DNA from 4 places in the Nonomuraea sp. NPDC049504 genome. Region 1 is predicted to be linked to each of the others. Evidence: riboswitches for the same ligand, from Rfam matches in the RefSeq annotation. Region 1 holds a riboswitch; each other region holds the start of a gene.
The links. A riboswitch is a leader RNA that binds a small molecule or an ion and turns the genes downstream of it on or off. The one in region 1 is predicted to bind cyclic di-AMP.
Positions count from the first base shown of each region.

Region 1 (7,565 bases):
TGCGGCCGTCCCCGACGTAGGTGGCGACGCCCTGCGCGCGGGCTCCGGCGATCAGGCCCTGGAGCATGGCGCTGCCGCCGCGGCCGTAGATGAGACCGGCCCTGATGACGGTGGCGGCGAGGTTCGTGGCGGCGAGGACGCGGCGCTCGCCGAGGTACTTGTGCGGCTGCCTGGCGGTCTGCTCGCTGACCTCCTCGTCCTCGGTGACCGGCCGGCCCTTGGTGTCGGGGTAGACCAGGCCGGTGCTGGTGTAGACGAAGGGGCGGCCGTCGGCGAGGCCGGTCAGCAGCGCGTCGAGCGCGGGCTGCTCGACGTCCTGCATGGCCGGGTCGCCGTAGTCGACGGCGGCGTGCACGACGGCGTCGTTGCGGGCGGCGGCCTCGTGCAGGACGGCGGTGTCGGCCAGGCCGCCCGCCACGGGGGTGGCGCCCAGCTCGGCGACGCGGGCGGCGGCCCGGTCGGAGCGGGCGAGGGCTTCGACGGTGTGACCTGCGGAGATGAGGTGCTCGGTGAGCACACCGCCGAAGTAGCCGCTGGCGCCGGTGATGAAGATGCGCATGGTCGCTTTCCTTTCACGGACAGCAGGAAGAGACGGACTCGGGCAGGCGTGCGCCTTCCGTCCTCTCTCTGAACCGTAGCAGAAAGCGGATTGACTATCCGAATCGAAGGACTATCCGTTTTCTCGCGCCTTGCGCCACTCCGGCGCCAGCACCGACCAGATCTCCACGTCCAGCCGCTCGCCGCGATGCTTGTAGCTCTCCCTCAGCACGCCCTCCTTGGTCATCCCGAGCCGCCTGGCCACGGCGATGCTGGCCGCGTTGCCCGAGGCGACGACCCACTCCACGCGGTGGATGCCGCGCTCGTCCACGGCCCAGTCGATGAGGATCCCGGCCGCCCTGGTCACCAGCCCCTTGCCGGCCGCCGCGGGCTCCAGCCAGCAGCCCACCTCGGCCTCGCCCTGCTCGACGTTCATCGTGCGCAGCATGACTCCGCCGGACAGCGTGCCGTCCAGCCAGATGCCGTGGATCCGCGCGGTGTCGGCGGCGGTCGCGTCGGCGTAGCGCTGCAGGAACGCGCGGCTCGACGGCAGGTCGGTCACCACGTCGGCCAGCCCCACGAAGCGCCCGATGAACTCTCGCCCCCTGTCGATGTGGGCCAGGAACTCCTCCGCCCGCCAGGGCTCCAGGGGGCGCAGCTCGGCGCCGTTCACTCCCAGGGACTTCGCGTACATACGCCCACCTCCACGATGGTTCAACCGGTAATGCGTGGAGTGTCCCATTGATGCGCCGGGAGGCGGACGCCTCCCGGGGCGCTGTCAGTCGCCGGCTCAGTCGTCAGCGCGGTGGTCGCGCAGCTCGCGCCGGGCCGCACGCCGCTCGCGGCGGCGCGCCTCACGGCAGTAGCCGGTCCACTCCCGGCCTCCGCTGAGGGCGCCTTCACCGAACAGGAACGTGTCGGTGGCCTGCCAGTAGCAGCCGCTCATGCGCCGGTTGAGCGACGCGCTCTCGCGGTCGACGCGGCCGGGAAGGGTGCAGACGCCGTCGCGGTGGTCGTGAACGGGCCGGCAGTGCACCATCGGCGCCTCGGCCATCTTCACCCACCAGGGACGGGTCTTGTCGGTCTTGCTCATACGGTCACCTCTCGGCTCCGTGACGCCCCCGGATGGGGCCGTCGCTAGACCGGGTGCATCGTGATCACCTCCTGTGCCGTACGGGCGCTGGAAGATCCACGCTACTCCGGATCCCGCACGCCGCGCGGCCGCTGTTATACAAGTAGCGAACATGTCATATGAGTTGGAGGTGAGCCGGGATGGGCTACGACGTGGTCCTGGTCGGCGGTGGCATCATGAGCGCCACCCTGGGCGTGCTGCTGCGCCGCGTGCAGCCGGACTGGTCGGTGCTCGTCCTGGAGCGGCTCGACGGCCCCGGCCTGGAGAGCTCGTCGGCCTGGAACAACGCCGGCACCGGGCACGCGGGACTGTGCGAGTTCAACTACACACCGCTCACCGGCGACGGCTCGATCGACGTGGGCGGGGCCATCGCGATCAACGAGCAGTTCCAGCTCTCCCGGCAGCTGTGGGCGAGCCTGGTCGAGGAGGGCACGCTGGGCGATCCTGCGGGGTTCATCCGGCCGGTGCCACACCTCTCCTTCGCCCGGGGCGCGGCCGGGGTCGAGCACCTGCGGCTGCGGCATGCGGCGCTGCGCGATCATCCGCTGTTCGAAGGGCTCGAATTCATCCGCGACCGGGCGGTGATGGCGGAGCTGCTGCCGCTCATGTTCGCCGGTCGGCCCGCCGGTGAGCAGGTGGCGCTGTGCCGTTCTCGCGGCGGCACCGACGTCGACTACGGCGTGCTGACCCGGCGGCTGTTCGCCGCGCTCGAACGTGACGGCGTCGAGGTGCGGACCGGGCACGAGGTGCGCGGGCTCTCCCGTGACCGCAGGTCGTGGCGGTTGCGCGTGTGCGACCTGGCGGGTGCCCGCGACTACGGGGTGCGCGGGTCGTTCGTGTTCCTGGGGGCGGGCGGGGGTACGCTGCCGCTGCTGCAGAGCGCCGGGGTGGCGGAGACGCGGGCGTACGGGGGGTTTCCGATCAGCGGGCGGTTCCTGCGTACGGACCGGGCCGAACTGGTGGCCGGGCACCGCGCCAAGGTCTACAGCCACGCCGAGCCGGGCGCGCCCGCCCTGTCGGTGCCGCATCTCGACACCCGGGTCGTGGACGGGCGGACGTACCTGATGTTCGGGCCCTTCGCCGCGTTCTCGCCGCGCTTCCTCAAACGCGGCAGGCTCACCGACCTGCCGGGATCCGTCACGCCCGGCAACGTCATGACGCTGCTCGGCGCCGCCCGCGCCGAGCCGGCCCTGCTGCGCTACCTGGTCGAGCAGCTCGTGCAGACGCGCGGCGACCGGCTGCGGGCGCTGCGCAGGTTCGTCCCCGAGGCGCGGGCGGAGGACTGGGAGCCGATCACCGCGGGCCAGCGGGTGCAGGTGGTCAAGCCGGTGAACGGGCGCGGGTCGATCGCCGGGTTCGGCACCGAGGTGGTGACGTCGGCCCACGGCGGGCTCGCCGCCCTGCTCGGGGCCTCACCCGGGGCGTCGGCGTCCGTGGCGATCATGCTGGACGTGCTCGGACGTGCCTTCCCCGGCCGGGTGGACGGCTGGCGGCCGGCGTTGCGCGAGCTCGTGCCGTCGTACGGCGCCGCGCCGCCGCCGGAGACCCTCTCGAGGACGGCCAGCACGCTCCGTCTGGAGTGAGTGCCGGAAAACTTTACCCATTTCCGAATCCGCGACGTACACGGGGATTTCGAACCGCTTACCAGGCCAGCGGAGTGAAAGTCCCTTTGGAGTACTTGCAGATACTTTTGCGAATTATGTACTTTTTGCGGGTCGAGGGACCACCGCAGCGCGTGACCTCGCATCTTTGACCGGACCGTACGCCGCCTCCGGCGTACGGCCGCCGAATCCGCGTCCCGCGGAACCGGGGACCCACTTTCCGGGGTGAATCGGACGCCCGCTCATGCGCGTCCGTAGGGCACTTCCAGTCCCGAACCCGTCAGCTAACCCGGTAGGCGGCATGGAAGCAAGGAGTCAACATCCGCATGGCCAAGCTTGCCGAGAACCGCAAGCGCCTCGGACTGGCGCTCGGCGGAGCCGTACTCGCCGCCGTCACCGCCGTCACCGGCACCGCACACGCCTCCACCACCGACCAGGTCGCCCCGCACGAGGCGGCCCAGCACAGCTCCGCCCTGACCTACGGCCTGGACATCTCCCACTACGAGCCGCTGTACGACTGGAGCTCCAGCTCGGCGCAGTTCGGCATCATCAAGGCCACCGAGGGGACCGACTTCGTCGACTCCTCCTTCGCCAGGCACTGGCGGGAGCTCGGCGAGAAGGGCATCGTGCGCGGCGCCTACCACTACGGCCACCCCGCCGACGACCCCATCGCCGACGCCAACCACTTCCTGGCCGCGGTGAACGCCCAGCCCGCCAAGGCCGGTGACCTGCTGGTCCTCGACCTGGAGACGACCGACGGCAAGTCCGTCGCCGAGGTCAACACCTGGGCCAAGGCGTGGCTGTCGTACGTGGAGAACCAGACCGGCACCAAGCCGCTCTTCTACAGCGGCTGGAACTTCGCCGACACCTACGGCCACGGCCTGGCGCAGTACCCGCTCTGGGTCGCCCACTACAGCCGGGCCAAGGGCGCGATCACGCCGCCGGCCGACTGGAAGTCGTGGGCGATCCACCAGTACACGGACGTCCCCATCGACCAGAACGTCTCGGCTCTGACGCCCGACCAGCTCCGCGCCCTGGGCCGCCAGTCCGTCTGACGTCTCGGGCGTGCTACCGGGCGGCGGCCCAGTCGCCGTAGCGAGCCTCGCCGAGCCGCGCCTCCCCCAGCGGCACGAGCGAGTGCTCGCCGAGCTCGCTCCCGAAGTAACGCGCGTGCGGGTCGGTGACCACCTCACGGGGGTCACCGAGCCCCGCCAGCGCCTGCCGGACGAACTCGTCCATCCTGACCCGTTCCGGCCCGGCGACCTCCAGCCGGCCGTTGAGCGGCGTACCCTCCGCGACCTCGCACAGCGCCGCCGCCACGTCGTCCCCGGCGATCGGCTGGAACAGCACCGGCGCGATGCGCACCACTCCCCCGTCGGCGGCCTCGTCCGCGATGCCCTTCACGAACTCGAAGAACTGGGTCGCGTGCACCAGCGAGTACGGGATCCCCGACTTCTCGATCAGCCGCTCCTGCGCGACCTTCGCCCGGAAATATCCGTTATCCGGCATGCGTTCGGTGCCCACGATGGACAACGCGACATGGTGCCCGACCCCCGCCTCAGACTCGGCGGCCAGCAGGTTGCCGGTGGAGGTCTCGAAGAACTCCAGGACGGCGGCCGGTTCGAACGACGGCGCGTTCGACACGTCGACCACCACCTGCGCCCCCTCCAGCGCTTCGGCGAGACCCTCGCCGGTGAGCGTGTTCACCCCGGTGCGCGGCGAGGCCGCCACCGCCTCGTGGCCGTCGCGCGACAGCCTGGTCACCAGCTTCGATCCGATCAGGCCGGTCCCGCCGACCACCACGACCTTCATGACACGCCTCCCCCTCGATCCACCGCATCCTCCCCCCGCCGTCTCCCCCTAAGCCCTCGGGTCGGTAAAGCCGCCCCCTTTCGGTCACAGACCGGAGGGCTGCGCTGTCCTAGCTGGTGACAGGCTCGCTCAGCGCCTGGGGAGGAACCCGATGAGACACGACCACGCCGCCCTGCTCGCGGCCGTCCCGAACCCGTGCCTGGTCATGGCAGGGGACATGACGATCGTGGCGGCCAACCAGCCCTGCCTCGACGCCTGCGGGCGCGAGCAGGACGAGCTGATGGGCATGCCCGTGCGCATCCCGCGCGCCGACGAGCTGCACGAACGGGCCAATGCGGTGCGGCGCTTCACCGCCGACGCCTCCCACGAGGTCCGTACGCCGCTGGCCGCGCTGCGCGTCCAGGTGGAGGCGGCGCGGCGGCACCCGGACGACATCGACGTGACCGACCTGCTCGACCACGTCAGCGACGACCTGGACCGGCTGGAAAACGTCACCACCGACCTGCTCCTGCTGTCCAGGCTCGAAGCCGGTCTCGACGACCGCGAACTGACCGACGTGAACCTGACCGCCCTGGTGGAGTCGGCGTCGGCCGGTGTCGGCGACGTGCGGCTCCGCCTGGACCCGACCGTCCTCACGCGCGCCTCCTCCACCTACCTGACCCGCCTCCTGGCCATCCTCCTCGGCGCCACCCGCCACCCGGCGACCGTCACCCTGGACCGCACGGCCGACTACGCGGAACTCCGCCTGACCAGCGACGACCCCTCGGAAACGAGCGACGAGCCGGTCGGCGACCAGGGAGGCACCGGACTCTGCCTGGCCATCGCCCGCGCCATCACCACCGCCCACCACGGCAGCCTGCACGTCGAGACCCACGGCGCCCACGTCACGCTGCGCCTCCCCCTCCGTGCGGGCCCACGAACCCACCCCAGCACCTGACCGCACCGAACAGAGCAAGGAAGTTCAGCACGTGACCAGTCGTCATCTCGAGAACACCGTCGCGATCGTCACCGGCGCCGGCTCCGGCATCGGCCGGGCCACCGCGATCACCCTGGCCAAGGCGGGCGCGCACGTACTCGCCGTCGGCCGCCGCCCGGCCCCTCTGGAGGAGACCGCCACCCACCACCCCGGCATCGCCGTCCATTCCGCCGACATCACCGCGGACGGCGCCCCGCAGGCCGTGGTGAAGGCCGCCACGGACCGCTGGGGCCACCTCGACGTCCTGGTCAACAACGCCGGCGGCACAGCCATGATGCCGCTGGCGGAGACGGACGCGGCGCGCATCGCCAGCCTCCTGGCCCTGAACGTCACCGCCCCGAGCCTCCTGGCCCACGCCGCCCTGCCCTACCTGCGCAAGACCCGCGGCACGATCATCAACATCTCCAGCACGTACGGCCACCGCCCCCTGCCCGGCGCCGCCCACTACGCCGCCTCGAAGGCCGCCATCGAACAGCTGACGAGAAGCTGGGCCCTGGAACTGGCCGCCGACGGCATCCGCGTCAACGCCGTCGCACCGGGCCCCACGGAGAGCGAGGCCCTGACCGCCGCCGGCCTCCCGGAGGAGACCGTCACCCAGATCAAGCAGGACGAGGCCGCCAGCATCCCCCTGGGCCGCCGCGGCGTCCCGGAGGAGGTGGCCACCTGGATCCTCCACCTCGCCGACCCCACCACAACCTGGCTCACCGGCCAGATCCTCGCCGTGGACGGCGGCCTGAACCTCACCTGACCGGCCGAACCGACGAGCAGCCGACGCCCTTCACGGGCGCCGGCTGCTGAGGCGGGCATGGTGGTCGATGGTTCGTGAGTGGACGCGCTAGACGTCGCCTCGTTTGACCTTCTCGATCAGCTGCCGATAGGCGGAGGCCGTGATCACGAGGGGCTGCTGGCCAAGGTTCTTGCTGTCGCGAATGGCGACCATATCGTCATCCAGCAGGCGGACTTCAACGCAATTTCCGTTATGCCCGCAGAAGCTGGACCGCGTCCACTGATCTTGCATGCGGGGAATATTATCGGCCGCCCCACCAGCACCGCTGGCCACTTCAAACCATGGATGCATCACGGTTGTATCTCGAAATGATGGTGCGGCTCGTCTCCTCGTCCAACGCACTCCTGTGGAAATATTCGAACATCTTCTCGAAGTAGATCGAGCGCTGTTCATCCAGCAGGAATTGACTGGTGAGATTGTGGTCGATGTAGACCAGGCACTGCTCGAGGGGGTTGCTCCGGTCCAGATTCAGCAGGGTGAAGGACTCCTCGAACACCCCCCGGGGCCGATCGAGCGGTGCGACCTGGAGCTTCACGTTGGGCAGCAGGGAGAAGTCCACCAGCTGCTGCAATTGTTCCGCCATGACGTCAGGCCCACCGACTGTCCGCATAAGTATGGATTCGTCCATAACGATCCATATGTGCGATGACTCCGGAGGGAGAAAGCGTTTCTGGCGGTTCAGCCGGATGGCGACGCGGTCCTCGACCTGACGCTGCGTCA
Region 1 is NZ_JBFAPT010000022.1:170,165-177,729, reverse strand. Features, by position in the region: gene AB0K28_RS35635 (NAD-dependent epimerase/dehydratase family protein) at 1-559, opposite strand, end outside; gene AB0K28_RS35630 (GNAT family protein) at 671-1,231, opposite strand; gene AB0K28_RS35625 (hypothetical protein) at 1,328-1,630, opposite strand; gene mqo (malate dehydrogenase (quinone)) at 1,810-3,252, shown strand; cyclic di-AMP (ydaO/yuaA leader) riboswitch at 3,443-3,584, shown strand; gene AB0K28_RS35615 (GH25 family lysozyme) at 3,597-4,325, shown strand; gene AB0K28_RS35610 (SDR family oxidoreductase) at 4,339-5,082, opposite strand; gene AB0K28_RS35605 (HAMP domain-containing sensor histidine kinase) at 5,234-6,019, shown strand; gene AB0K28_RS35600 (SDR family oxidoreductase) at 6,051-6,806, shown strand; gene AB0K28_RS35595 (DUF397 domain-containing protein) at 6,894-7,076, opposite strand; gene AB0K28_RS35590 (helix-turn-helix transcriptional regulator) at 7,120-7,565, opposite strand, start outside.

Region 2 (7,565 bases), on a different contig from region 1:
CGTTCTTCGCGCCCTGCACCGCCGGGTCCTGCTGCGCCTTCGTGTTGCTCGGCATGTTGCCGAAGTCGGTGAAGACGCTCGCCTGTGTCGTCGCCTGCGTCAGGTAGTCGGCGACCATCGCCGCCTCCTTCGGGTGCTTCGACTGCTTCGGCACGGCCAGCCAGGAGCCGCCCCAGTTGCCGCCGCCGCCGGGCACCGCCGCGACGTCCCACTTGCCCTTGCCCTCGTCACCGGCGTTGCCGCTGATCGCGCCGAGCATCCAGGACGGGCAGCCGAGCGTGGCGAACGCGCCCTTCTGGGTGCCCGTCGCCCACTCGTCGGTGAAGTTGCGCAGCTTGGCGGTCAGGCCCTGCTGGCTCAGCTTCTGGGCGAAGTCGAAGGCCGTCTTGACCGCCGGGTTCTTGTCGACGATCAGGTTGTTGTCCTTGTCGAAGTAGGAGACGTTGCCGTTCTTGGCCGCCTCCTGGTAGAGCACCACCTGGTAGAGCGTGTTCGTGCCGTCGGCCCACTTGGTGTCCTTGACCTTCGACTGGAACTTCTCGCCGGTCTTCAGGAACTCGTCCCAGGTCGGCCACAGCGCCCCGACCTCCTCGCGGTCGGTCGGCAGGCCGGCCTTCTCGAACAGGTCCTTGCGGTAGCACAGGCTCATGCCGCCGATGTCGGTGCCGAGGGCGAACAGCTTGCCGTCGGCGGCGACGCCGTTCTCCCACTTCCAGGCGGGGAAGTCGGCCTTGCGCGACTCCAGGCCGTGCTCCTTCAGGTCCGCCCACCACTCGGTGCGCGCCTTGGCCAGACCCATGCCGCCCTCGTCGATGCCGACGACGTCACCCGCGCCGCTGCCGGCCTGCAGCCACTGGATCATCTGCGGCCAGTACTGCTGCTCGAACTGGTCGGTCAGGTTCTCGTGCTGGATCTGGATGTCCTTGTGCTCGGCGTTCCACTTGTCGACGGCGTTCTTGTAGCCGAAGTTGGTGCCGCCGCCGAACGTCTGCACGCGGATGGTGATCGGCCCCGCCGCGGCGGAGGAGGCCGGGGCGCCGCTCTGCTCCGCGGTGCCACCGGAGCCGCACGACGCGACGGCGAGCGCCGCCGCGGCCAGGGCCGAGGCCGCGGCGAGGGTGCCGCGACGCTTCCTGATCATCATGGTGGAGCCCTTCTGGGGTGAATGTTGGGAGGGCACCGCGACACGCGCTCTGCCGCGGTGGAATCTTTGGGAGCGCTCCCACAAAGGGTGCACTTACCCGGTTCGCCCGTCAATCCCGCGAAACGCAACCGTTACCAATGGGGCGGTTTAACACTCAAAAACCGGATTTTTGGGCATGAACGCCTCAAAGAGCTGATTGGGAGCGCTCCCATCACAAGAGGCATCTTTCGTGTCGCTTCGGGGCATGTCTCCCCACCTGAACGGGCCTGAGCCCGCGGGTGCCATCACGGGGCGGCACTACGGGGTCAGGGAGCGGGGATGTTGCATCTGCTGTCGCTGCGGTACGCGGCCTCGGAGGAGGAGGCGGGGCCGCGCGCACCCGGCACTGGCCGGCCTGCTCGGGGCACGCGCCGTCGGCTGATCACCCGGCGGGCGCGCAGGCGGCGGCGCGTTCCTCCAGAAGGGCGCGTTCGCGGGCGTTGCGGGTCATGGCGGCGGCGCGGGCGAACTCGGCACGGGCCTCGTCCCTGCGGCCCAGCTTGGCCAGCAGGTCGCCGCGCACGCTCGGCAGCAGGTGATAGCCCTTGAGCGCGGGCTGGCCGGCGATCTGATCGAGCAGCGCGAGCCCGGCCGCGGGGCCGGATGCCATCGACAGCGCCACCGCCCTGTTCAGCTCGACGACGGGGGAGCGGGACAGCTTGGCCAGCTCCTCGTACAGGCCCGCGATCCGCGCCCAGTCGGTCTCCTCGGGTGCGAGCGCACGAGCGTGACAGGCGGCGATGGCGGCCTGCAGCGTGTACGACCCCGGTGAGCCGGACAGCGCCTCGGCGCGTCCGAGTGCGGCCAGGCCGCGGCGGATGAGCAGGCGGTCCCAGCGGCCGCGATCCTGCTCCAGCAGCAGGACCGGCTCGCCGGACGGCCCCACCCTGGCCGCCGACCGGGACGCCTGGATCTCCATCAGCGCCACCAGCCCGTGCACCTCGGCCTCCGAGGGCATGAGCCCGGCGAGGACACGGCCGAGGCGGAGCGCGTCGTCGCACAGGGCGGGCCGCATCCAGTCGTCGCCCGCCGTCGCCGAGTACCCCTCGTTGAAGATGAGGTAGACGACCTCCAGCACGGACGACAGCCGCGCCGCCAGCTCCGCCCCCTGCGGCACCTCGAACGGGATCTTCTTCGCGGCGAGCGTGCGCTTGGCGCGGACGATGCGCTGCGCCGCCGTCGGCTCCGGCACCAGGAACGCCCGCGCGATCTCATCGGTGGTCAGGCCGCCGAGCACGCGCAGCGTCAGCGCCACCCGCGCCTCCATCGACAGCGCCGGATGGCAGGCCGTGAACACCAGCCGCAGCAGGTCGTCCTCGATCTCGTCCGGCTCCGGCGCCTCCTCGGTGAGGTCGATGCGACGGCCCAGCTCGGCGAGGTTGCGCTGGAGGCGTTCGTTCCTGCGGATGAGGTCGATGGCGCGGCGCTTGGACACCGTCATCAGCCACGCGCCCGGGTTGCGCGGCACCCCCGACTCCGGCCACTGCTCAAGCGCCGCCACCAGGGCGTCCTGAGCCAGCTCCTCGGCCAGCCCGACGTCGCGGACGAGCCCGGCGAGCCCGGCGATGAGCCGCGCCGCCTCGATCCGCCAGACCGCCTCGATCGTCCGCTGGACGTCAGAACCCGCCACCGGCCCATGAGACCAGTCAGCCCCACGGCCGCGCAACCCGGATCAAGGGCGAGGCTCGTCTCCCAGCAGGCGCTCGCGCAGGGCCTCGTCGTATGCCTGCTGTTCCGGCGACATCGTCCCCTCGGGCGTGTCGGAGCCGTCGAACACCTGCCACACCTCCAGGCCGACCCCGTCGTTGCCCGGCGGCACCGGCACGCGCAGCGCCCATTCGACGGCCTCCTCGCGCGACTTGACCTGGATCAGCCAGAAGCCCGCGATCAGCTCCTTGGCCTCGGTGAACGGCCCGTCAATGACGGTCGCCTTGCCGTCGCTGTAGGAGATCTGGGCGCCGTGCGAGCTGGGATAGAGGCCCTCGGCCGCCAGCAGCACGCCCGCCTTGGTCAGGGACTCGTTGTAGGCGCGCATGCCGTCCACGAGTTCCTGGCTGGGCACCGCCCCCGCCTCGGTCTCGGCGCTCGCCTTGCCCACGATCATGAATTTCATCGGTTCTCCTCGGGTCTCTTCGAACGTTCTCGGCAACGCGTCGAGCGGCTGCGTCCCGGATCGACACGCCCCGCGACTTTTCTTCGCGGCGCCGGACGTCAGGTCTGCGGCCAGGTCAGTGGGGTGGTGAGGGCGTGGAGGGCTTCGCGGGCGTTGCGGCCGGCGCCGGCGGAGACCTCTTTGCCCTCCCTGTCACGGGCGACGGCCAGGACGAGGCCCTCGGCCGGGTCGTGGGCCAGCGTGATCGTGTGGCCGCCGACCAGCAGGGCGTCGGCGGTGGCCGAGCGGTCCTGCTGGGCGTCCTTGCCGAGCAGGACGTGCGCGCCCACCAGCCCGGCGACCGGCTTGCGGTGCCGGCCGAGCAGCACGGGCTCGCCGTACGGGTCGGCGACCTGGCGTACGAGGTCGCCCAGCTTGGACCGCGCGGTCGACAGCCCCACGAGCGGCAGGCCGGTGAGCACCCCGCCCACCCTGGAGAGCGGCACGAGGGCCGCCCACTCCCAGCGCTCGCGGGTGATCATGATGGTCCTGCCGTCCTTGGCCTCCTCCACGAGCCTGCCCCAGCGGGCGCGGGCGTCCTCGACCGCGAAGGGCACCCCCAGCATCGACACCATCTCGTCGTACGACGGCCGCTCACCGTGGATCATCGCCAAATGGTAAGGCGCCTTACAACTTTCCGCAATTGACCGGCTGGGCGGAACCGGGTTACCGTCCCGGGACGCTGGTGAAGCTGCTGTGCGGGCTGCATCGGCCGTCGCGTGGCACGATCCTGGTGGACGGCCGTCCGCTCGGAGACCTCGCGCAGGACGCGTGGCAGGCCAGGGTCGGCGCGGTCTTCCAGGATCACGTCCGCTTCGAGCTCACGGCCGGCGAGACGGTCGGCGTGGGGGATCTCCCCAAGCTGCGCGACCCCGCGGCCGTGGCGGGGGCGCTGGAACGAGCCGACGCCGGCCAGGTGGTCGCCGGGCTGCCTCAGGGACTGGAGACCGAGCTGGGGGAGACGTTCGAGCACGGTGTACGGCTCTCCGGCGGGCAGTGGCAGCGGCTGGCCCTGGCTCGCGGGTCGATGCGGACGGAGCCGTTGCTGCTGGTGCTGGACGAGCCGACCGCCGCGCTGGACGCACCGGCCGAGAGCGCGGTCTTCGCGCGCTACGCCGAGGCGGCCAAGGGCCATCCGGGAGCCGTCACGTTGCTGATCACCCACCGCTTCCCCACCGTGCGGATGGCGGACCTGATCGTCGTCCTCGGCGAAGGCCGGATCGTGCAGTGCGGCACCCACGACCGGCTCAGCCAGATCCCGGGGCCGTACGCCGATCTCCTGACATGACGAACGCGCGCCCCGGGAAGGGGCGCGCGTTCCGCTGTCAGGAAGAGGGACGTGAGGGAAGGTCAGCCGGCGTACTCGGGGTAGCCGTAGCCGACGACCTGCGACTTCGGCCGGACCCGCTCTTCGACCTTGCCGTTGCCGGTGTTGCCTTCGATGGTGGAGATGGTGCCGTCGTGGTTGTCCTTGACGACGAAGCCCACGTGCTGGATGTCGCTCAGGGACTTGCCGCCCTTCCAGGAGAAGAACACCACGGCACCCGGCTTGGCCTCGTGGCCGAAGCGCTGGTTGGCGGCGAACCACTTGGCGTGGGCGACGGTCCAGGCGTCCCAGCCGACCTGCGGGCGGGCGCCGGTCTGCTCGCCGACCCAGGAGACGAACATCGAGCACCAGGCGGCGTTCAGGTAGGCGGCGCGGCTGCCGCCGTCACGGGCGACGGTTTCGGCGGCACGCTGGGAGTTGGCGTACCACTGCTGGAACTTGGTCCCGCCGCCGCTGGCGTTCTCGGAGACGCCCACCTGCGCCCTGGCGACGGCCAGGACCTGGTCGGCGGTGGCGGTGATCTTGGTTTCGTCACGCTCGGCCGCCTTGTGGGCGGCGAGCGCGGTGGCCGGGTGCTTCGCGGCGGTGGCCGCGGCGACGGCGGTGGAGGTGTCGGCGTGGGCCGCGGCGGGGACGCCGAAGGCCGAGGCCAGGACGCCGGCGCCGAGGACGGCGCGGGCGATGGTGCTCTTCGAGACAGCGGTAAGACGATGCTTGGCCATCGAGGGGGTTACTCCTTGCTTCCATGCCGCTTACCGGGTTAGCTGACGGGTTCGGGCGTGGAAGCTGCCCTACGGCACCGAAGTGCCGATTCACCCCAAAGGACATGGGTCCCCGGTTCCGCGCGTGGCGGATTCAGCGGTCACAGGACGATCCTGTGATGTGTCGTGCGATGGTCTGACATAGCCGGACAAACCGGACGTATGCCTCAAGATGTCCCATAAGGTAATACATGAGGCAAGAGGATTACAAATCCATAAAAGTAAAGTCAGCCGAGCTGACTGCGCGCCTCGGCCAGAAGCCCCATCATGGCAAGGGATTCGTCAAGCGGCATGATCGAGGATTCGGTCCTGCCTTCGGCCGCGGCGGCGCGGACTTCGCGGAGCTCTCCGGCGTAACCGTTGTCGGCCGGGTCGAGCACGTGCTCTTCCGGCTCCATCGCCGGCCCGGAGAGGACGATCCGCTGCGGTGCCCAGAACGGTGCCTGGATGTCCGCCCGCATCTGCGTACCTACAACACTGGCCCCGTTCGGGTAATTCCCGAGCAATGAGGTGGCCACGAGAGCGTGCCGCCCGCCGGGGTAACGCAAGACGCCGGCCGCCTCCGCGTCAACGCCGTTCGGGGCCAGGGAGCCGGTGACGTGCAGGCCGGTGGGCATGCCCAGGATGAGCTGGGCCAGCCCGAACGGGTAGATCCCGAGGTCGAGCAGCGCGCCGCCGCCCAGCTCCGGAGCCCACAGGCGGTGCGCCGGGTCGTACGGATGGGCGAAGCCGAAGCTCGCCTGGACCGACCGGATCTCCCCGAAGCGGGGATCTTCCTTGATGCGCCTGATGAGCGGGTTGAACCGCATCCACATGGCCTCCATCAGGAAGACCCCGGCCTCACGGGCCAGCCGCACCATCTTCTCCGCGTCGTCCACGGTCGCGGCCAGCGGCTTCTCGCACAGCACCGCCTTGCCCGCCGCGATGGCGGCGGCGGCGACCTGCAGGTGCTGGGCGTGCGGGGTGGCGACGTAGATCGCGTCCACCGCCGGGTCGGCGCACAGCTCCTCATAGGACCCGTACGCCGACTCGGCGCCCAAATCCGACGCCAGGGTCTGCGCCCTGGCCAGATTCCTGCTTCCCACGGCGGCCACCCGCATGCCGGGCTCCGCCACGATCGCCGCACCCACGGTACGGGCGATGCCGCCGGTGGCGGCTATTCCCCAAGTGAAATCTCGCACGCCGGCGATCGTATACGGAAGGCAAATATGGGCTTATGTCGGTGGTGCCGGAAATATCAGGAATGTCGTTTTGTCACATCCGTCACTCGAACGAGTCGGGGTCGGGCCCGAGCCGCTGCCCCCGGCTGAGCGCCCCGATGGCCGCCAGGTCCTCGGCGTCCAGGATGAAGTCGAAGACGTCGATGTTCTCGGCGATCCGCGCCGGCGTCACCGACTTCGGGATCACCACGTTCCCGAGCTGCAGGTGCCAGCGCAGCACGATCTGCGCCGGCGTCTTGCAGTGCTTGTCGGCCAGCACCCGCAGCGCCGGGTCGTCGAGCAGCCCCCTGCCCTGCCCCAGCGGGCTCCACGCCTCGGTGAGGATGCCGTTGGCCTCGTGGAACTCGCGCATCTGCCGCTGCTGGAAGTAGGGGTGGAGCTCGATCTGGTTGATGGCGGGGACGATGTCGGCCTCGTCCATGAGCCTGGTGAGCGTCTCGACGGTGAAGTTCGAGACGCCGATGGCCTTGGCCCGGCCGTCCCGGTAGATCTTCTCCATGGCCCTCCACGCCTGCAGGTACTTGTCCTGCCCCGGCATCGGCCAGTGGATGAGATAGAGGTCGACGTAGTCGAGGCCGAGCCGGGCCAGCGACTCGTCGAAGGCGGCCTCGGCGCGGGCGTGCTCGCCGTTGGCCAGCTTGGTCGTGACGAACACCTTCTCCCTCGGCAGCCCGCTGTTGCGCACCGCGCGGCCCACGCCCTCCTCGTTGCCGTAGGCGGCGGCCGTGTCGATGTGCCGGTAGCCGGCCTTGAACGCGGTCGTGACCGCCTGCTCGGCCTCCTCGGCAGGTACCTGCCAGACGCCATAACCGAGCTGCGGGATCTGCACGCCGTCCGTGTTGAGCATGAGCGAGTTCATACCCTCCATTGTTCACGCCGCGTTCCTGGCGGCTTAAGCCGGGCGGGCTAGCTTGAAGCGGTC
Region 2 is NZ_JBFAPT010000003.1:417,512-425,076, forward strand. Features, by position in the region: gene AB0K28_RS08385 (extracellular solute-binding protein) at 1-1,144, opposite strand, end outside; gene AB0K28_RS08390 (RNA polymerase sigma factor) at 1,566-2,813, opposite strand; gene AB0K28_RS08395 (YciI family protein) at 2,856-3,296, opposite strand; gene AB0K28_RS08400 (hypothetical protein) at 3,395-3,943, opposite strand; gene AB0K28_RS08405 (ABC transporter ATP-binding protein) at 3,979-4,623, shown strand; gene AB0K28_RS08410 (CHAP domain-containing protein) at 4,686-5,384, opposite strand; cyclic di-AMP (ydaO/yuaA leader) riboswitch at 5,397-5,533, opposite strand; gene AB0K28_RS08415 (Gfo/Idh/MocA family oxidoreductase) at 5,651-6,604, opposite strand; gene AB0K28_RS08420 (aldo/keto reductase) at 6,687-7,502, opposite strand.
Region 2: another riboswitch for cyclic di-AMP. It lies ahead of AB0K28_RS08410 (CHAP domain-containing protein); the one in region 1 lies ahead of AB0K28_RS35615 (GH25 family lysozyme).

Region 3 (7,565 bases), on a different contig from region 1:
AACGTCACCAAGACCGGCTACGGCACGCTCACCCTCGCCGACCAGCGCACCCGCCTCATGAACGGGCTCGGCGGCCTCGTCGCCCAGACCCGCGTCGAGGTGACGGTGGTCTTCGACGGGGCGGAGCTCAACGCGCCGGTGCAGGTGGTGGCGCCGCGGGGGGTGCGGGTGCTGTTCAGCGCGCCGGGGGAGATCGCCGACGACCTGATCCGCCAGCTCGTCCGCGCCGAGCCGCCGGGCCGGGCCATCGCCGTCGTCTCGTCCGACCGCGAGGTGGCCGAGTCCGTACGCCGGATGGGAGCCAGACCCGTTCCGTCTGGTTTGCTGCTGCGCCGACTGAGTCGCGCCTAAGTTACGAATTGGTAGGTTTAGCACTAGCTCACCCGCCACTTCTGTACTATTTCGCCCCAGATGTAAATCCTGGGGAGGGCGATACAGTGAGGTTTGGCCGGGTGCCGATGGCCGCGGGTCTCGCGTTCGGACTGATGCTGACTCCGATGGGAGCGGCTCTCGCTGATCCCCAGCCCACGCTGGCCCAGGCGAAGGCCAAACTGGAGAAGCTCAACGACAAGGCGGACAAGGTCGTCGACCGGTACAACACCGCCACCGAGCGCTACAAGAAGGCCAAGGGCACCTACTCCTCGCTCGACACGAGCTACAAGCGCAAGCTGGCCACCGTCGCCGACCTGCGCGCCCAGGTGGCCGGCATGGCCGTCGACAGCTACAAGCTGGGCGAGGACATCACCTCATGGCCCGGCATCTTCGGCTCGAACGACCCCCAGGGCCGCCTGTCCGGGCTCGCCGTGGCCGGGCAGCTCTCCCAGGAACGCCTGCAGAAGCTCGCCGCCTTCGACCGGGAGAACCGGGGGCTGAAGATCGAGCGGGACAAGGCGCAGAAGGCGCTCAAGGCCGCCGACAAGGAACGCGACGCCGTACAGAAGGAACGCTCGGAGATCCTCAAGCTGGTCGCGCAGCAGAAGAAGCTGCTGAAGAAGCTGGGGGCGTACAACCCGGGCAACCCCAACAGCACCGGCATCAAGTACACCGGGCCGGCGTCGGGGAGCGCGGCCTCGGTGCTGCGGTTCGCGTACGCGCAGGTCGGCAAGCCGTACGTGTTCGGCGGCACCGGGCCCGGCGGGTACGACTGCTCGGGGCTCACGCAGGCGGCCTGGCGGGCCGCCGGGGTCTCGCTGCCCCGGACGACGTGGCAGCAGTGGGCCTGGGGCCAGAGCCGGCGGGTCTCCCTGGACGCGCTGCAGCCCGGCGACCTCATCTTCTCCGAGGGCCTGGGACACGTCAGCATTTATGCGGGCAACGGGCAGATCGTCCACGCGCCGCAGACCGGCGACGTCGTCAAGGTCGTCAAACTCTCCGCCTACGGCCGCAACCTCGTCGGCGCCATCCGCCCGTAGCCGGCCATCCGGCTCCTGGCCCCCGGCCCCCGGCATCCAGCTTCCGGCTCCGGGCGATCCGGCCGCCGGGGCTTACTGCGTGACAGCGGGGGTTCCGGCCTGGCGTCGGCTCCTGGCGCTCGCCGTTCCGCACGCCCCTCATCGCGGTCGCGTTCAGCATCAGCACTCTGCGCAAGCGGTGGCCGCTCGGCTGTGATCCATGTCGCAGCTCATCTACGAAGATCGATAGTTGCCAAGGTCCTTGATCGGCGTGCCTTCGACGGGCGTGACCTCCTGATCGGTCACTACTAGGGCGAGTCGTACAAAGGGTGGATTTTTCGGGGTGAGCGTCCCTCGCGTCCGGCCGGCCAGCGGGGGCGAGAAGGGTGTTCGCGTTTGTGACTGCTGTGACTCATGTGACTGCTGGGACCTGACAAAAGCCCGGGAAAGCAAGTGTGAGTGAGGTCACATTTTGGTCACAAGACCTGGGGTTCCAGCAGGGGTTTCAAGTCTGACAAATCCCGCTATCCGATCTTTACAGGGCCATTCACGCTTTGCAGATTCTTGACCCTTCGGCGTAGCTTCTGGCGTCGTCGCGGTGAACAAGCCATGTCGCCGCGAACCGGCATCGGTCCCTCCCGATGTGAGACAGACAAAAATCCGCCGGTCGGCCCTGATATCCCCATCGCACTTCTGATCGGGGTGCCGACCTGCCGAATCCGTGCAGCCAGGAGGCACGGAGCCGGGGACCCAGCGATCCCACGTTCCCCAAGGGATCAGGGGTGAATCGGCGCGCCCATCGCGCCGTAGGGCGACTTCCACGCCCGAATCCGTCAGCTAACCCGGTAGGCGTTCGTGGAAGACACAAGGAGAAATCCTGTCTAACTCCCTGCAGAACCCCCGCCTGTCCCGCCTTGCCCTGAGTGGTGTCGCACTCACGATGACCGTGACGGCCGGAGGTATGGTCCTCCATGCTCCGGCAGCTCAGGCGGCGACGACCCGCGAGACCAGTGCGGCGGCCGGCACGACGGTGAAGGCGGCGACCACCGCCCGCACCACGGCGTCGGCGAAGGCCCGTAAGAAGGCCGCCAAAGCCGCCCGGCAGAAGGCGAGGGCCGGCAAGGCCGTCGCCGTGGCCAAGAAGCAGATCGGTGACCCGTACCGTTACGGGGGCACAGGACCTGGTTCGTTTGACTGCTCAGGCCTCGTCCAGTTCGCCTGGAAGAAGGCCGGCGTCAAACTCCCGCGCGTGACGAACAGCCAGTTCGCCCGCACGAGGAAGAAGGTCTCCTGGCGCCATCTCAAGCCAGGTGACCTGATGTTCTTCAACGGGCTCGGCCATGTGGGCATGTACGTCGGCAAGGGCAAGATGATCCATTCACCGCGGACAGGTGAACGGGTACGCATCGACAAGCTGAGCGGATGGCGAAGGTCGTCCTTCGTCGGCGCCGTCCGTCCCGGCGTGTGAAGAAGCCCCGTCCGGATCCTCCCCGATCCGGACGGGGCTCTCGCGTTCCCGAGCTTCGACTCGTGGGGTGCGTACGGGGGCTCTCGCGTTCCCGACCCTTGACCCGCAAGGCAGCGCATACGATCGGGCACTGTGTCCGAGCAGGTGAGCCGACGAGCCGCGGTGACCGGGCTGGTGCTCCTCGCCGTCTCGGCCGCCGCTCCGCTGCCTGACGCGCCCGTCCTGCCTGCGCAGGCGCGCGACCTGTGGCCGGGGCTCCACGTCGTACGCCGCGGCCGGTGGTCCACGGTCGTGGGCCACGACGCCGCGGGGCTCGACGAGCTGGCGCGCAGGGCCGATACGGCGGGCCGGAGGGTGTCGGCGGTGCTCGCCCGCTCCGTACGCCCCCTGATCGTCGTCCCGGCCGGCGCCCGTGAGGCCGCGCGCCTGGCCCGGGTGGGCGGGGTGGACGGGCTCGCGGCGGTGGCCGACGGCGCGCGGGTGATCGTCGTCCCCGAGGCGTTCGCCACCCTCAACCCCGTCGGCAGGGACGTCGTCCTCGCCCACGAGCTCACCCACGTCGTCGCCGGCACCGACAATCTGCCCGTCTGGCTGTACGAGGGTTTCGCCGACTACGTCGCCTACCGCGACGCCGGACTGCCCGTGGCGACGGCCGCCGCCGAGCTGGCCGCCGAGGTGCGCGCCGGGCGCCTCCCGACCGTTCTGCCCGGACCTGCGGCTTTCGCGGCGGACGGGGGTGACCCGGCCGGGCTCGCGCGGGCGTACCAGGAGGCGTGGCTGGCGTGTCGCTTCCTCGCTGACCGGTTCGGTGAGGGGACCCTGGTGAGGCTCTACCGTGCGGCCCGCGTGGACGGGGCCGATCGGGCGCTCGCCGCGCTCGGGCTCTCCGTCGCGACGCTGACCGCGCGGTGGCGCGCGTACGTGCGGGATCAGCTCGTATGAAGGGGAGGCAGATGAGCGAACGACAAGACCCGGACGACCGGGAGACGAACCACGCCCCGGAGGAGGAGACCCGAGAAGCGGAGGGCGCCCTGACAGCGGTGGGCGCCCCGAGCTCACCGGCCACGGAACCAGCCGCGAGCGATCCGGCGAACAGCGGGCCGAACGAGGGCAAGGCCCGCAGCGGCGGGCCGGACGGCGGGGCCGCCGGGAACGGCGGTGAGGAGCGCAGGGAGGGCCGAAGCGGCGGGCCGGATGGCGCGGGCGCCGGGGGCGGCGGTGAGGAGCGCGGACAGGACCGGGGCGGCGGGCCGGATGGCGCGGGCGCTGCGGGCGCCGGGGGCGGGGGGAAGGGTGCGGGGATGGACGAGCGGGGGGTGACCACGCCGGCGCTGCGCCGTCAGGCGGGCGTGGCGCTGGCGCTGCTGGGCATCGTGATCCTCGCCGTGGCCGCGTTCACCACGCCGTGGCACGTCCTGACGGGCGGCCCGCCCGACCCGGCGCGCGACTTCACCGCCGCCCAGATCGCCAGGGGAGAGGCGTTCGACGCGGCGACGAGCCTGCCGAGCTATCTCTCGCTCGCGCTCACCCTCATCTTCGCCGGCCTGCTGGTGGCGACCCCGTTCGGGGCGAAGGTGCTGGGCGTGCTGAAGGGCCCGTGGTGGCTGCGGGTGATCATCGGCACCGTGGTGATCACCGCGATCGTCGAGGCGCTCAGGTGGCCGCTCGGCATGTGGTTCGAGACGATCTTGCGCGAGTACGGCCTGTCCACCCAGGACTGGGCCGGCTGGACGGCGGACCGGCTGAAGAACCTGGGCGTGGAGACGGTCCTGCTCAGCCTCATGCTGCTGGTCCTGGTCGCGCTGGCCCGCCACGTGCGGCGCTGGTGGATCCCGGCGGCGCTGGGGGCGTTCGCGTTCACGGTGGCGGCCTCGTTCGTCTACCCGGTGGTGTTCGAGCCGCTGTTCAACGAGTTCACCCCCATGCAGCAGGGCGCGCTGCGGACGAACCTGCTCGACCTGGCCGCGCGCGACGGCGTGCCGGTGGAGGACGTGCTGGTGGCCGACGCCTCACGCAGGACGACGGCGCTCAACGCGTACGTGTCGGGCTTCGGCGCGACCCGCCGCATCGTCGTCTACGACACGCTGCTGCGGGCCCCGCAGCGCGAGGTGGAGCTGGTCGTGGCGCACGAGCTGGGCCACGCCAAGTACGACGACGTCCTGCACGGCACGCTCATCGGCGCGCTCGGCTCTGCGTTCGGCGCGATCCTGCTCTACCTGGTGTTCGACCCGCTGCGGCGGCGGACGAAGGTCACCTCGATCACCGATCCGCGGGCGGTCGGCGCGCTGCTTGGGCTGATGACGATCGGCGGGTTCCTGCTGGGCCCGGCCCAGAACCTGATCAGCCGGCACATCGAGGCCAGGGCCGACGTGCACGCGCTGGACCTGACGCGGGATCCGGCCACGTTCATCGCCATGCAAAAACGCCTGGCAACAACCAACATTTCCGACTTGACGCCAAATGCGGTGGAATATGTGCTCTATGCCTCCCATCCGTCAAGTCCCGAGCGCATCGCCATGGCCCGCACATGGGCCCGGCTGAACGGCGTGCCCATCCCGTGACACCTTCCGCCGTGCTCTTCGTCACGAACGACTTCCCGCCCCGCACGGGCGGGATCCAGTCGTTCGTGCACGGGCTCGCGCTGCGCACGCCAGGCGTGACGGTCTACGCCCCCGCCTGGCCGGGCAGCGCCGAGTTCGACCGGCGCCAGCCGTTCCGCGTCGTGCGGCACCCCACCCGGCTCATGCTGCCTGTCCCGGCCGTCGCGCGCACGGCGGCCGGGCTGGTGGCCGCGCACGGCGTGCGGACCGTGGTGTTCGGGGCGGCGGCGCCGCTCGGCCTGCTCGCCCCGCGGCTGCGCGGGGCGGGCGCCGAGCGGGTGGTGATGCTCACCCACGGCCACGAGGCGTCGTGGGCGAGCGCGCCGGGCTTCCGCTCGGTGCTGCGCAGGATCGGCGGGCACGCGGACGTGGTGACGTACCTGGGGGACTACACCCGCGCCAGGCTGGCCCCCGTCATCCCGCCGGGCAAGCTCGTCAGGCTCGCGCCCGGCGTGGACGCCGAGCAGTTCCAGCCCGGGGCGGGCGCGCCGGTCAGGGCCCGGCTGGGCCTCGGGGAGCGGCCCGTGGTGGTGTGCGTGTCGCGGCTGGTGCCGCGCAAGGGCCAGGACCGGCTCATCGCCGCCTGGCCGCAGGTGCTGCGCTCGGTGCCGGACGCGGTGCTGCTGCTGGTGGGCGGCGGCCCGTACCGGCGGCGGCTGGAACGGCTGGCGGGCGGGCACGAGTCGATCAGGTTCACCGGCACGGTCCCCGCCGCCGACCTGCCCGGCTACTACGCGGCGGCGGACGTCTTCGCGATGCCGTGCCGCACCCGGCTACGAGGCGTGGACGTGGAGGGCCTCGGCATCGTGTTCCTGGAGGCGTCCGCGACCGGCCTGCCGGTGGTGGCCGGCCGGTCGGGAGGGGCTCCCGACGCCGTACGATCCGGCGAGACCGGCCTGGTCGTCGACGGCGAGGACCCGCGCGAGATCGCGCAGGCCGTCGTCGAGCTGCTCACCGACGCCCAGAAGGCCCGCAAGATGGGCGCGGCCGGCCGCGACTGGATCACCGGCGAGTGGACCTGGGACGAGGTCGCCGCCCGCTTCCGCGCCCTGCTGTGACTCTCACCCCTTCGTCGAGCCCAGCGTGAGCCCGGCCACGAACTGCTTGTGCAGGAGCTGGAAGACGATCAGCGTCGGCAGCGCCACCAGCATCGACCCGGCGGCCAGCAGGTTGTAGTCGGTGAAGAACTGGCCGCGCAGGTTGTTCAGCGCCGAGGTGACCGGCAGCTTGTCGCCCGACGACATCAGCACCAGCGCCCACAGGAAGTCGTTGTACATCCAGGTGAACTGCAGCGTGCCGAGCGCCGCCAGCGCGGGCCGGCACAGCGGCAGCGTCAGCGTCCAGTAGCGCCGCCACACCCCGGCGCCGTCCACCAGCGCCGCCTCGGAGATCTCCTCGGGGATCGTGCGCATGAAGTTGGCCAGCACGAAGACGCAGAAGCCGAACTGGAACGCCACGTGGATGAGGATCAGCCCCAGGTAGGAGTCGTAGAGCGACTGCGAGTCCGACAGCCACGCGGGCAGCGGGACCAGCGTGTAGAGGGTGTAGAGCGGGGTGATGAGCACCTGCGGCGGCAGCAGGTTGCCCGCGGTGAAGACGATCAGCAGCGTCCTGCGCCCCGGGATGCGCAGCCGGGCGATCGCGAACGCCGTGAACGAGGCCATCAGCAGCGTCACCAGCACGCCGGGCACCACGATGTAGAGCGTGTTGAGGTAGTAGCGGGGCAGCTCGGCCTGCGTCCACGCCTCCGCGTAGTAGGTGAGCGTCAGGCTCTCCGGCAGCGAGAAGTAGCCGAGGCGGGCGGTCTCCTCGTACGGCCGCAGCGAGGCGTACACGGCGAGCACCAGCGGCAGCAGCCACCCCAGGGCCACCAGGGCGAGGAAGGCGTGCAGCAGCACCCGCAGCGGCCGCCACCTCATCGCTCCTCCCTGAACAGCTGCGACAGGTACGTGACGATGAACCCCAGCGAGATCACCAGCAGGATCACCGCGATCGCCGAGCCGAACCCGATCCTGCTGGCCTCGCCCACGATGTTCTCGGTGACCAGCACCGACAGCAGCTCCAGCCCGTTCCTGCCCTTGTTGATGGCGTAGACGATGTCGAAGG
Region 3 is NZ_JBFAPT010000013.1:15,378-22,942, reverse strand. Features, by position in the region: gene AB0K28_RS24325 (NYN domain-containing protein) at 1-351, shown strand, start outside; gene AB0K28_RS24320 (NlpC/P60 family protein) at 498-1,412, shown strand; cyclic di-AMP (ydaO/yuaA leader) riboswitch at 2,093-2,258, shown strand; gene AB0K28_RS24315 (C40 family peptidase) at 2,332-2,859, shown strand; gene AB0K28_RS24310 (hypothetical protein) at 2,992-3,801, shown strand; gene AB0K28_RS24305 (M48 family metallopeptidase) at 3,813-5,420, shown strand; gene AB0K28_RS24300 (glycosyltransferase family 4 protein) at 5,432-6,517, shown strand; gene AB0K28_RS24295 (carbohydrate ABC transporter permease) at 6,521-7,378, opposite strand; gene AB0K28_RS24290 (sugar ABC transporter permease) at 7,375-7,565, opposite strand, start outside.
Region 3: another riboswitch for cyclic di-AMP. It lies ahead of AB0K28_RS24315 (C40 family peptidase); the one in region 1 lies ahead of AB0K28_RS35615 (GH25 family lysozyme).

Region 4 (7,565 bases), on a different contig from region 1:
CGCTACGGCTACCAGCTCAGGGTGGAGTTCGAGGCGTCCACAGGAGGCACGTGGCCGCTCAACATCGGCCAGGTCTACACGACGCTGGCCCGGCTGGAGCGCGACGGGCTGGTCGCCCCCGGCGGCTCCGACGAGCAGGGCCGCGCGATCTACACGATCACCGAGCCGGGCCGGCGCGAGCTGGAGCACTGGTACGGCACCCCGGTCGCCCCGACCGACCGCCCCAGGGACGAGCTGACCATCAAGATCGCCATGGCGGTGGCAGGCGGCGTGGACGTCGCCGCCGTCCTCCAGACCCAGCGGGAGGCCACCATGCGCGCCCTGCAGGAGCACACGAGGGCCAAGCACAGGGCGGGCGAGGGCCTCGCGCAGCGCCTGGTCCTCGACTCGCTGATCTTCAAGGCCGAGGCGGAGCTGCGCTGGCTCGACCACTGCGAGGCCATGGCGAAGGGGAGGACCTGACGGCGGTCACTCGGCGCCGGCAGGGGCCGGCGCGGCGGGCGCCTTGAGCCGGTACTTCATGACCATCAGCACCGAGGAGAAGATGATCAGCGCGGGGATCACGGTCTGCCCGATGAGGACGGCGGTCACCGCGCTCTCCGGCTGCTCGACCGGCCGGCTCGGCTCCGACTCGATGAACCCGCCGATCGACAGCACCACGCCGAAGATCAGCGCGCCGAACGCGCTCACCCCGCTCTCGATGGCCGTCCACAACCCGGTCAGCACACCGGCCCGCCGCTTGCCGGTCTCCGCCGCGTCGGCCGCGATGACGTCCGCCAGCATCGAGAACTGCAGGAGCTGCACACCGGCGTAGCCGACGCCGACCAGCAGGATCCACAGGTGCGCCCACACCGAGCCGAACAGCGGCGTGGCGATCGCGGCCGTGGTGCCACCGCCGAACATCACCGTGGCCAGCACCATCGCGCCGCGCTTGTCGAGGCGCCTGGCCAGCCGCACCCACAGCGGCATGGTCAGCAGGATCGGCCCGACGAGGGCGGCGAAGAGCGTCTGGGTGGCCCCCGCCGAGCCGAGCGTGTACGTCGCGAAGTAGGGCGCGGCGGCCAGCATCATGCTGACGGCCAGCATCTGCGTGCAGGCCAGCACGGTCAGCCAGATGAACGCCGGGTTTCCCTTGATCGCCGCGAACTGCTCGCGCCACCCGCCGCGGTCCGGCTCCGGCGCTCCCGTCATGGGGGCGCGGGCGGTGCCGAGGAACGAGGCGAGCATGGCGACGAGCAGGATGACGGCGATCGTCAGGCCCATCGTCCGGTAGCTGCTCAGCGTGCCGTGCGCGCCGTCGCCGGTGGCGATGGCCGGCGCCAGCACGCCGCTGATCGCGGTGGCCGCGCCGATGAAGACCATCCGCCACTGCAGCAGCGCCGTGCGCTCGTGGTAATCGTGCGTCATCTCACTGGGCATCGCCTTGTACGGCACCTCGAACAGCGCGTACGCGGTCGCCGTGGCCATGAAGCAGGCGCCGACGTACAGCGCGGCGGGCACCCCGGTCAGCGGCGGCCCGGCGAACACCAGGAAGAAGGCGACCGGCAGCGTGCACGCCCCGGCGAGCAGCCAGGGCCGGCGCGGCCCCCAGCGCGAGACCGTCCGGTCAGACCAGCGCCCGACCAGCGGGTTGATGATCAGGTCCCAGATCTTGGGCGCGGTCACCACCACACCGGCCAGCCACGCGGGGACGGCGAGGAAGTTCGTCATGTAGAACAGCAGCAGCAGGCCGGGCACCGCGTTGACGGTCGAGGTGCAGAACGACCCGATCCCATAGCCGAACCGCACGCCTTTCGGGACGGTGGCCGTGCCCACCCCCGGTGTGATCATTACCTCATTGAAACCGAGTGAGGGCTCGTTGGGGAGGGCCCACTTTCGCGGGCCCTCCGCCGGTCAGTCGTTCACGCTGGCGCAGACCACGTGCGCGCCGATCTCGATCATCCGGCGCTCGCTGCGCGCGTCGGCGACCCTGGCCATCAGGATCGGCGCCCCTGAGGCGGCGAACTGCGGCAGCCGGGCGCGTACGAGGCGGTGCAGGTCGCGTACGACGTCCTCGGCCGCGGACATGTGCACCTTGACGTGCAGCATGATCCCGGGGGCACCGGACGCCGTGCGCGCCTCGCTGATCCAGACGTGGTGCACGAGCGGGAAGTCCATCAGCAGGTACGCGATGGCCTGCCGCAGCGCGGGCAGGATCGGATGCGTGCACCGCCGGTAGCCGGGGTCCACCTGCTGCATCGGCCCCGACAGGTGCGGCCGCGGCGCGGGCACCCACGGCAGCGCGGGGGCCTCGGGCGACGGGGGAGCCACCTGCGCGAGCGCGGCGCCGCGTGACACGGTGGCCATCGCGCCCGTGGCGTAGGCGGCGGGCGCCGCCCCCGACAGCACGGGTGTGGGCCCCGTGCGCGTCGTGGTGAGGAAGCGTTGGAGATCGTCGATGGGCACGGCCGCGGCGGCCGGGCCTGCCGCGTCGATCACGATCTCGCGTACTCCGGTGACGCGCTGGATGTCCAGGATGGTGTCGGCGTCGCAGGCCGACAGCGAATGGCTTCCGCGGTGCCGGGCGTAGGTGGCGGCGCTGGTGTAGCCCAGCAGCACCCGGTCACCTACTTGAGTGGTCCCGAGGACCACGGAACGATCTGGTCGCACTGCCACCAGGACTCCACCGTCGGCAAGAGCGCCCAGCAGGCGGTGCGGAGTGCCATGCTGGGCGAGCACGTCGGCAAGCGCAGGATTCCCGATGCTCATATGACGAACCATAGGTAGTCGGCCACGGCTTATCAGGCTAATGGCGAATAAATCTCCCGATCAAGACAAAGATGGGAGCGGCGTGGATGACTTTCCACTCTGCTGGGTACAGGGCCTCCCGTCTCACATCGTGAGTCCCTCGTGAACGCGTTCACAAGCGCCCGATAGACTCTGTGGGACCGCCGGGGGGATCCGTGGACGTGTCCCTCCCAAGCCCGCCCTGCCTTAAGGATCCACACCAGTGAACAAGCCCGTCGTTCTGGTCGCAGAGGAGCTGTCCGAGGCCGGTCTCGCCGTACTCGGCGCTGATTTCGAGGTCCGCCACACCGACGGCGCCGACCGTTCCCAGCTGCTGCCCGCCCTCGCCGACGTTGACGCGCTCATCGTCCGCTCCGCCACGCAGGTCGACGCCGAGGCCATCGCCGCCGCGCCCAAGCTGCGGGTGGTCGCCCGCGCGGGGGTCGGCCTCGACAACGTCGACGTCGAGGCGGCCACCAAGGCCGGCGTCATGGTCGTCAACGCTCCGACCTCCAACATCACCAGCGCCGCCGAGCAGACCATCGCGCTCATCCTGGCCAGCGCGCGCAACACGGCCCAGGCCCACGCCGCGCTGAAGAACGGTGAGTGGAAGCGCTCGAAGTACACCGGTGTCGAGCTCGACGAGAAGGTCGTCGGCATCCTCGGCCTCGGCAAGATCGGCCAGCTCGTGGCCCAGCGGCTGGCGCCGTTCGGGGTCGAGCTGATCGCCTACGACCCCTACCTGCCGCCGGCCCGCGCCGCGCAGATGGGCGTCCGGCTGGTCAGCCTCGACGAGGTGCTCAAGCAGGCCGACTTCATCACCGTCCACCTGCCCAAGTCCAAGGAGACGGTCGGGCTCATCGGCGACCGCGAGCTGCACCAGGTCAAGCCCAACGTGCGGATCGTCAACGTCGCGCGCGGCGGCATCGTCGACGAGGGCGCCCTCTACGCGGCGATCAAGGAGGGCCGGGTCGCGGGAGCCGGCCTGGACGTCTTCGCCAAGGAGCCGTGCACCGACAGCCCGCTGTTCGAGCTCGACCAGGTCGTCGTCACGCCCCACCTCGGCGCCTCCACCCACGAGGCCCAGGAGAAGGCCGGCACCCAGGTCGCGCGCAGCGTGAAGCTGGCCCTCGCGGGCGAGTTCGTGCCCGACGCGGTCAACGTCCAGGGCGGCGCCGTGGCCGAGGACGTCAAGCCGGGCCTGCCGCTGGCCGAGAAGCTGGGCCGGGTCTTCACCGCGCTGGCCGGCGAGGTGGCCACCAAGCTCGACGTCGAGGTGCGCGGCGAGATCGCCGCCCAGGACGTGCGGGTGATCGAGCTGGCCGCGCTCAAGGGCGTCTTCGCCGACGTGGTCGAGGAGCAGGTCACCTACGTCAACGCGCCGCTGCTGGCCAAGGACCGCGGCATCGCGGTCGAGCTGGTCACCAGCTCCGAGAGCCCCGACTGGCGCAACCTGGTGACCGTGCGCGGCGTGCTGGCCGACGGCCGCACGGTCTCGGTGTCGGGCACGCTGTCCGGGCCGCGCCAGATCACCAAGATCGTCGAGGTCAACGGCTTCGAGATGGAGATCGAGCCGACGGCCCACCTGTGCTTCTACACCTACACCGACCGCCCCGGCGTCGTCGGCGTGGTCGGCCGGCTGCTCGGCGAGCACGGCATCAACATCGCCTCGATGCAGGTGGCCCGTGACGTCAAGGGCGGCAAGGCGCTCATCGCGCTGACCGTCGACTCGGCGATCCCGGCCGAGGTGGTCGAGCAGATCGGCGCCGAGATCGGCGCCGAGAGCGGCCGCTCGGTCGACCTGGAGGACTGACCCTCTGACCTGCGCAGGGCCGTCACCCGTTCGGGTGGCGGCCCTTTTGCGTCTCAGGATGCGAGATAGTAGGACATCCAAGCACTGTCCTCGGGTACTGTAGCCGGTGATGCGCCAGGTTCTCGTACTCATTACCTGCCGCGGCGGGGCCTGTTAGGGCAGGTCGACGACCCGCCGCGGTGCGCGGCGTATACGTCGGCCGTCAAGTCCCTTCGTCCGGTCCGTGACCCGGACCACGAGATTCAGGCCCGGTCGGGCTCGCGACCGGAGTCCGGCTTCCCCCCTTTCTCAGGAACACGTCCGCGAAGCGAGATGAGCCACATGTACGAGATGTATGCCTACAACCGTGCCGAGGACCAAGAGGACGAGGCGGCCGAGGCCGTCCAGATGGCCCTCGACCGGCGTGACAACGGCGGAGCCCCCCAGAGCAGGTGAGCCCAGAACGGCCCCGCGCTCGTTCGCACGGGGCCGCTCGTCCGGGTGGTGCAAGGTCAGAGGGTCGCGGTCAGCATCGACGGAGCGGGGTCATCGCGCCGTTTCTGCAGCTCGCGCCACTGACGGACGCCCTCGCGGTCGGGCCTGACCGCTCCGACGAACGCCTGCCGGCGCCAGTCGGAGAGCTTCTCCTCCTTCACCACGTCGCCCGAGTGCGGCGCGTGCACCATGTAGCCGGGCTTGGAGATCATGCCCACGTGACCGAGTCCGCTGAAGAAGACCAGGTCACCGGGCTTGAGATGGTTCCAGCTGATTTTCCGGGAGAACGCGTTGTACTGCTCGGCGGCGGTGCGCGGCAGGTGGATCCCCGCCTTCTGGTACGCCCTGAGCATGAGCCCGGAGCAGTCGTACCCGCTGCGGCTCGTGCCGCCCCACACGTACGGGATGCCGCGCTGGTGCATCGCGAACCTGAGGGCGGTCTTCCAGGCCGGCTTGGGCGCGCGCTGCTGCTGGATGCGCTTGACCTCGGGGCCGGTCAGAGTGATCGAGCCGGCCGCGTTCGTACCGGAGCCGGATTTCGTGCCGGGGCCGGATTTCGTGCCGGGGCCGGATTTCGTGCCGGGGCCGGATTTCGTGCCGGGGCCGGATTTCGTGCCGGGGCCGGATTTCGTGTCGGGGTCGGAGTTCGTGTCGGGGGAGTGACGGCTTTCACCGGGGCCGGCGGGCGTCGGCGCGGCGGAGGCCGGAGGGGGGCACACGATGAGCCCGGCGGCGACACCCGCCAGGGCGATGGCAATGCGAGACAGGGGTCTGTCCTTCCATGCGGCCGGCCGGGTTAGCTGACGGGCTCGGGCCTGGAAGACAGCCCTACGGCGAAGCCGATTCGCCCCTGGGGGAGAGGTGGGTCCCCGGCTCCACGCACCTGCTGCGTGGATTAGGCCTGACGGACTCTAACGAATCGGTCAAAAGGTCGCAATGCATGCAAAATCGGACGTCCGGAAAATGAGATGATGTGTTCGTCAGTCGAGACGAGCCGGTAAGCTACCGCCCATGGAGTCGCGTAACATCCGCCTGGCTGTCATCCCCGGTGACGGCATCGGCACCGAGGTCGTCGCAGAAGGGCTCAAGGTCCTGGATGCCGTGGGCACCAAGATCGAGCCCACCCACTACGACCTGGGCGCCGCGCGCTATCACCGCACCGGCGAGACGTTGCCCGACTCGGTGCTCCACGAGCTGCGCGGCTACGACGCCATCCTGCTCGGCGCCGTCGGAGACCCCAGCGTGCCGCCCGGCGTCCTGGAGCGCGACCTGCTGCTGCGGCTGCGGTTCGAGTTCGACCACTACGTCAACCTGCGCCCGGTCAAGCTGTTCCCCGGCGTGCGCACCCCGCTGGCCGACACCCCGCCCGAGAAGATCGACATGATCGTCGTCCGCGAGGGCACCGAGGGCCTCTACGCCGGCACCGGCGGCGCCATGCGGCGCGGCACCCCGCACGAGATCGCCACGCAGGAGTCGCTCAACACCGCACACGGCGTCGAGCGCGTGGTCCGCTACGCCTTCGAGAAAGCTCAGTCGCGCCCGCGCAAGAAGCTCACGCTCGTCCACAAGACGAACGTCCTCACCTTCGCGGGCGACCTGTGGCAGCGCACCGTCAACCGGGTCGCCGCCGACTACCCCGAGATCGCCGTCGACTACTCCCACATCGACGCGGCCTCGATGTTCTTCGTCACCCAGCCCGAGCGCTTCGACGTGGTGGTCACCGACAACCTCTTCGGCGACATCATCACCGACCTCGGCGCCGCCATCGCGGGCGGCATCGGCCTGGCCGCCAGCGGCAACATCAACCCCGACGGCGCCGCGCCCAGCATGTTCGAGCCGGTCCACGGCAGCGCGCCCGACATCGCGGGCCAGGGCAAGGCCGACCCGACCGCGACCATCCTCTCCGTCGCCATGCTCCTCGACCACCTCGGCCTGAGCGCCGAGGCGGCCAGGGTGGAGCAGGCCGTCGCCGACGACATCGCGGCGCGCGTCGCGGGGTCCGCCCCGCGCGGCACGCAGCAGATCGGCGACGACATCACCGCGCGAGTATCCGGCTAGGACCGCCTAGCCCGATCACGAGCGCCCGGCGGCCCTGAGGGGACTGCCGGGCGCTTTTTCGTGTCCCTGTACGGAGAAATGGGGGCTATATCCCCCATTGACCCCTTGCCATCCCATATAGCGAGACAATAGGAAGTACGGACTGCCTCCCGGCGCGGCCGCCTCTCGCGGCCGTCGCAGAAACCGCAGACAGCGGGCAGCTTCCGGTAGGTTTCGGTAGATCGCAGAGAGAAGGACCGACGTCATGACCATCGCTCAGAAGCTCAGCTTCGACGTGCAGCTCTCCGACCATGCTCGCACCGCGGCCGAGCGGGAGCAGGTACTGGCGAACCCGGGGTGGGGGCAGGTCTTCACCGACCACATGGTCTCGATCGACTTCACCGAGGGTAAGGGCTGGCACGACGCGCGCCTCGAGGCGTACGGGCCGCTCGTTCTCGACCCGGCCACCGCGGTC
Region 4 is NZ_JBFAPT010000017.1:16,205-23,769, reverse strand. Features, by position in the region: gene AB0K28_RS29520 (PadR family transcriptional regulator) at 1-462, shown strand, start outside; gene AB0K28_RS29515 (MFS transporter) at 469-1,830, opposite strand; gene AB0K28_RS29510 (hypothetical protein) at 1,894-2,748, opposite strand; gene serA (phosphoglycerate dehydrogenase) at 2,990-4,579, shown strand; gene AB0K28_RS29500 (NlpC/P60 family protein) at 5,071-5,772, opposite strand; cyclic di-AMP (ydaO/yuaA leader) riboswitch at 5,824-5,965, opposite strand; gene AB0K28_RS29495 (3-isopropylmalate dehydrogenase) at 6,065-7,111, shown strand; gene AB0K28_RS29490 (branched-chain amino acid aminotransferase) at 7,356-7,565, shown strand, end outside.
Region 4: another riboswitch for cyclic di-AMP. It lies ahead of AB0K28_RS29500 (NlpC/P60 family protein); the one in region 1 lies ahead of AB0K28_RS35615 (GH25 family lysozyme).